DNA from 2 places in the Anoxybacillus sp. LAT27 genome. Region 1 is predicted to be linked to the other one. Evidence: riboswitches for the same ligand, from Rfam matches in the RefSeq annotation. Region 1 holds a riboswitch; the other holds the start of a gene.
The links. Region 1 has a riboswitch for cobalamin ahead of LD028_RS04705 ((2Fe-2S) ferredoxin domain-containing protein). Riboswitches for the same ligand answer to the same signal wherever they lie in the genome.
Positions count from the first base shown of each region.

Region 2: another riboswitch for cobalamin. It lies ahead of LD028_RS03330 (ABC transporter substrate-binding protein); the one in region 1 lies ahead of LD028_RS04705 ((2Fe-2S) ferredoxin domain-containing protein).

Region 1 is NZ_JAIWYK010000064.1:44,815-47,981, reverse strand. Features, by position in the region: gene LD028_RS04720 (energy-coupling factor transporter transmembrane component T family protein) at 1-414, opposite strand, end outside; gene LD028_RS04715 (energy-coupling factor ABC transporter substrate-binding protein) at 407-676, opposite strand; gene LD028_RS04710 (energy-coupling factor ABC transporter permease) at 673-1,425, opposite strand; gene LD028_RS04705 ((2Fe-2S) ferredoxin domain-containing protein) at 1,422-1,784, opposite strand; cobalamin riboswitch at 1,930-2,111, opposite strand; gene LD028_RS04700 (LacI family DNA-binding transcriptional regulator) at 2,195-3,167, opposite strand, start outside.
Region 2 is NZ_JAIWYK010000061.1:147,745-150,911, forward strand. Features, by position in the region: gene LD028_RS03325 (FecCD family ABC transporter permease) at 1-342, opposite strand, end outside; gene LD028_RS03330 (ABC transporter substrate-binding protein) at 308-1,264, opposite strand; cobalamin riboswitch at 1,380-1,571, opposite strand; gene LD028_RS03335 (ATP-binding protein) at 1,639-3,167, opposite strand, start outside.

The DNA of each region.
Region 1 (3,167 bases):
GAACGCTTGAGGAACACGCCATTTACTTAATGCATAAGCAATGCGAAAAAACGGTGTTGTGATGGCAAGAGAAAAAAGCGTAAAAGAACTTGATAATGCGCGTAAACAAATCGTTGCCACTTGCCCCACATTTTCGCCCACAAAATGAACGTTACGATCAATCGCAAAAAGAAGAGGAACACAGCTCCCAATAACAAGAAGGGACATGATGACAAAAAAGCGAACGCAAACATACCATGGCAAACGGGCACGATAAAGAAGCCAAATGAATAACAAGACGATAATGATACAACGAGTCATATTCGTTCCAAAAATCGTCCCAATAAGCAGTGTGCAAGTAAGTATGAGTTTAAATGTGACATTCACTTTAGCCAGTTGATTTCGATACGCCCATTCGTCAAGCCAACTAACCATTTCGCTTTCGCCCTTTGTACAGCCCGATAATATATCCAATCACTCCAGCACCAAGCGCGGCTTGTAGTGAAAATAACAACGTCTCTACTTCTCCGCCTGGGGGCTCAAATACAACATCAAACCACGGTTTATAATGCGGCGCAATTTGTTGAATCATTTCTTCCGCAAGCGTATCAGCTCCAGCAAACTCTGTATTTTTCACAACAAATAGCGGTAGCACAATGAATAGTGCAGCAACGAGAAGCAATATGCGATTGTTCATTCAATAGTCGCTCCTTTCTGTTCCAATATCGTTAACTCCCGCTTCGAGTGCGTATGTAAAAAGTTCCATACAACAACGGTAAGAAGTCCTTCCGTAATCGCAAGCGGTATTTGCGTCACTGCAAAAATCGAAGCGAACTTTAAAAATGCCCCCCATACCCCACTCGTCGCATCAGGAAACGCAAGTGCAAGCTGAATTGACGTCATTACATACGTAGCTAAATCGGCCATCATCGCCGCAAGGAAAACGGAAACGCGCGTACATACGCCGAACTTTTTACACAAAGAAAACAGTACGTACGCAACGAGCGGTCCGACGACAGCCATGGAAAACGCATTCGCACCAAGTGTTGTCACTCCGCCATGCGCAAGTAAAAGCGCTTGAAACAATAGCACCGCCGTACCAATGACCGTCATCACGAACGGTCCGAATAAAAGTGCACCAAGACCTGTCCCAGTCGGATGAGAGCTACTTCCTGTAACAGACGGGATTTTTAACGCAGAAAGAACAAATGTAAATGCCGTAGCTAAAGCAAGCAATAACTTTACTTCGGGCCTTTGCCTCATCAAACGCGCAACGTTGCGCATACCGATCAAGAAAAACGGTAAAAATAACAGCCACCAAACGAGCGCCCACTGCCAAGGCAAAAATCCTTCCATAATGTGCATCGCATATACAGAAGGCGAAAGCGCAAATAAAATATAGATGGTTACGCACGCACTAGCGAAAAAAAACAACGGTTTCTTCACTTTTCCTTCCCCCTTGTCGCAACGCTATGTTCAGGTATGACAAACCCTCCATCGTATGTGTACGTCACATAATCAAGCAATACTTCGCCATCTTTTACATGTTTTCGTACAATATCCCTACCGACTTGCTCATCAATCGTGCGGTACCAAATTCCTTCTGGATACACGATGACAACACATGCATCTTCACAGCGCCCGTTGCACCTCGTCCGCGTCGTATGGACGTGGGTATGTAGTTGCAGTTTGTCAATCTCATCACGAATCGCCTGCGTTACCTCCTCTCCCCCTTTCCGCATACAACTTCCTCCGTTACAAATCAACACATGATGTTTCGTTCCTTGTAAATTCCACGTTGCCATATATGTCACTCCTTTTTTTCAAAATAAAAAAGCACCCCTAGGCAGAGGTGCAGAAAAAACGAAAGATTCAAAAAATAGAGCATACGTCACTAAGCATATATAACGTCCATCGTTCCCGCACGTCTACCTATATTCCCGTAGGCAGCCGACGTATCGCAAGCAGGCAGGTCTCCTGGCTTAGGTTCATCATTTCGTTGCGCCTTCCCTAAAAATCAGTGGCATCCTGCAACAAAACTCCCCATCACAGTGGCGGGTACCGCGACGGCTTTGCACCGTTCTTCCCTTTTAAGCATACAGACGTATGCACCGTACTTGCTTATCGTATATTGTTTTTCAAAGAGCATGAATGTTAAGAATATAATACACCATTTTTTTCTTCTCGCCTAGTCCATTTACAAAAAAAGCGCCCTCTATTGAGAAGGCGCTTTGTAGTAATCGCACGAAAATCGTTTCACGAGCGTATGTGGGATAATAATTCGTTTAATTGGCTCGTTCGGATTTTCAATTTGTTGTATTAAATTTCTTGCCGCTTCAAAGCCGAGTTGAAAAATGTTAATGTCTACCGACGTGAGCGGCGGACGAGAAATTTCCGATAAAAGTACGTTGTTAAAGCTGACGATCGACACATCTCCCGGCACGCTTAAGCCCATTTCCGCAAGCGTATTTAATACTCCAAGCGCCATTAAATCGTCGGCGACAACGAGCGCGGTTGGCGGTTCAGCAAGTGAAAGCAGCTCTTTCATCGCTTCTTGTCCGCCTTCTTTTAAAAATTCCTCGTGTACAATGTAGTCTTTTCGATATGCAAGCCCTGCCGATTTGAGCGCTTTTTCATAACCGCGCAGACGATCCATCGTCACAATGAGATTGACGTTTCCACCGACAAATGCGATGCGCTCATGACCGAGTTCAATTAAATATTCCGTTGCCTCACGTGCCGCCCGTACGTTATCGTTATCAACGTGGGTAATTTCTTCCGCTTTTTTATGCGGTTTCCCAATGACAACGAACGGCACATCTTCTTTTTGTAAATACGCCATAATTTTATCGTTCGCACGCGAATAAAGCAAAATGACACCATCAACGCGCTTTCCTTGCACCATATGCACGACGCCATCATAAATTTCCGCTTCCGTTTCCCCTGTCGATAACTGTAACGCATATTGCCGATCATGCACCGCTTTACTAATGCCGCGAATGACTTCCGGGAAAAACGGATTTTGAAACGCTTTATCGGCCGAACTTGGCATGACGAGCCCGATTACTTGCGTCGATTTGTTTGCTAAACTGCGCGCGATAAAATTCGGATGATAGCCAAGCTCTTTCATCGCCTCGCGCACTTTCTTCTTCGTTTTTTCACTAATGCGCGGGCTATCGGCGATGACG
Region 2 (3,167 bases), on a different contig from region 1:
GAGTACCGCTCCGACAGCAGCGCCAGATGATACTCCAATCGTATACGGATCAGCTAAAACGTTTTTTAAAAGCCCTTGGAACGCTACACCAGCAAGTGCTAAAGACGCCCCAATCAAAAAGGCGAGCACCACTCTCGGCATACGAATCGCAATAATAATTTGCGAAATGGTGGCGGGAACGTCCATCGGTGTATGAAACAAATGATGCGACAACGTGTCCCATATAGAAGAAAAGGGAATCGATTGTGATCCAATCGATATCCCTAATAATAGTGCAACGATCGCAATGATGGATGCAGTCATATAGTTATTTAAAAATGTCTGGATAAACGACTTTGGCAATTTCTTCGACCCCTTCAGCTAAACGTGGTCCTGGACGAGAAACTAAATCGGAATTAACATCGTATACGCGTTTATTTTTAATTGCAGGAACTTCTTTCCAAGCTGGGCGAGCGAGCACTTGCTCGACAGCGTTCGGTGTATAGTAACCGTACGTCGTAATAATGACGTCTGGATTTAACGCCACCGCATCTTCTTCAGTAAACATCGGCCATCCTTCTTGGTCGCCGGCTGCGTTTTTCGCATGAATGATCGTTAACATCTCATCCATAAAAGTTCCTTTTCCAGCTGTATAAATTTCTGGAGCAGGAGAAACTTCTACCCAAACGGTCGCTTCTTCTTTCACTTCTTTCGCCTTTTCAGCGATGGCATCAATTTTTTGTTTCATTTGTTGTACAACATCTGTCGCTTCTTTCACTTTTCCTGTCGCTTTTCCGATGAGTTCAATCGATGCATATACGTCGTTGAGCGACGTTGCGTTTGGTACAACAACAACTGTAATGCCTGCATCTTTTAATTGCTTTAATCCTTCTTCAGAGTTATGAGCACTCGATGCATGCGCAAGCACAACGTCTGGTTGAAGCGAAATAATTTTTTCTACATTAAACTCCATACCACCAATTTTTTCTTTGTTTTTCACATCTTCTGGATAGTTATCAAAGTCGCTGACACCAACAATTTTGTCACCAAGTCCTAATGCGTACGCAATTTCTGTATTACTCGGAATAAGCGAAACAATTTTTTTCGGTTCTTTTTCAATCGTGACATCACCAACCGCATCTTTTATGGTGACTGGAAATGCGGCTTGTTCCGTTTTCGCTTCTTGCTTCGTCTCTTTTGCTGGCTCTGCGTTATTGTTGCATGCCGCTAATCCGAGCGTCAACAAAAGCGCAAGAAGCCATACGTAATGTTTCCATTTCATCATTTTTCCCCCTTTTTTATGTATAAAAATAAAAAGCTCACCCCAAACGGAATGAGCTGGAAACAACAAAAGATAATTACTCCTCTTGTCGTTTCGTCGTCTCACTCCCCGAAGACGCGAATGACGAAGCAAAAAGGCAGGTCTACTGACTTATGCGTCATCCTACTTTGAAGCCTTCCCGTACAAATTGTACAGTGGCACGTTTCATTTCGTCAGCATTTACAGTTGCGGGGACAGTTCTGGACTTGCACCAGATTCCCTATTAAGTCTACTAGGTTGCCCGTTCGACACCTTTTTGCAACGGACATATGTAATTGTCGAACAATTTTTACGTTTCTATCATAGCGAAAAATATCGTTAATAGCAACAAGTTTTTTCTATTTTAATGGCAATGTAAATGTAAATGTCGTCCCTTCTCCGAGTTTGCTATGAACAGTAATTGTTCCTTTATGCGCTTCGACGATGTTTTTCGCAATCGCAAGACCTAATCCTGTACCCGATCGGCCGCGCGTACGTGCTTTATCCGCTTTATAAAAACGTTCAAACACAAACGGTAAGTCTTCTTCTGGAATGCCCGAACCAGAATCTTGTACAGAAATGCGTACTCTTTCTTCATCCCCATCGACAATGACGCGCACTTCTCCGCCTTCACCTGTGTGACGAAGAGCGTTATCAATTAAGTTCGTCAACACTTGTTCAATGCGATCAGGATCAAACGAAACGATACGTTCATCGTTCATATCTACAAATAAACGAACGCCTTTTTCTTTCGCTAACGCTTGAAACTTATGAATAATGCGCTCTATATATGGTTTGAGCGGTACTTGTTCGTGATGAAGCGTTAAATGACCCGCTTCCATGCGCGCTAAATCAAGCAAATCATTAACGAGACGACCCATGCGCAACGATTCATCATAAATGACTTTTGCTAGCTCTTTTTTCTCTTCATCTGTTGCCGCAATATCATCGACGATCGCTTCACTATATCCTTGTAACATGGCAATCGGCGTACGTAATTCATGAGAAACATTGGCGATAAAATCTTTGCGTAACTTATCGAGCCGTCGTTCTTCCGTCATGTCACGAAGCACCGCAACAGCTCCACGAATAACTTTACCATTGTATAGCGGCGTCATGACAATGACCCAATTGCGACCTTGTAAAGCGATTTCGGCAGCTTGTTCCTTTTCTTCCGTTACCGCTTTTTTGAACAATTCATTTACTTGCGGAGGAAGGGGTAATAAATCGTCGCGCTGCCCTTGTTCGTAGTACCATGCTTGTAAAAATCGGTCGGCAGGTGGGTTTGTAATAAGCACTTCGCCATTTCGATTGAGCGTAATGACGCCATCCGCCATGCTGCTTAAAATGCTTGCCAATTGCTCTTTTTCTTGGTTTAACGCATTAATGTGAAATTGCAGTTGCCGTCCCATTTGATTAAATGCCATTGCCAGTTCCCCGATTTCATCATGAGTAACAATCGGCACTTTTGAGTCAAACTTTCCACGGGCAATTTCAAATGCCACTTGTCTCATTTTTCGGAGCGGAGCTGTAATGCGTGTGGACAAGAAAAAGGCGAATACCGTCGTTAAAACAATCGCAATAAATGCTGCAAGAAAAATAAATTTCGTCGTTTGTTTTGTCGTTTCTTCCACCGCTTTCAACGATTGATACACGAATACAGCACCGTTTCCATCAGATATATGAAGCGGGACACCGACAATAAACAGCTCGTTATATTCATTGTTTCGCATCGTTTGATTTGGCATTAATGTTCGTTTCACTACCTTTTTTCCATCAAAAACGCGCGATAACTGTTGATCTTGTTGTACAAATGAAAGCGGCAAGTCGGCAAGCTTCTCATTCGGCGAATACCAATAATGGCGATCGTCGATAATAATCATGAGCT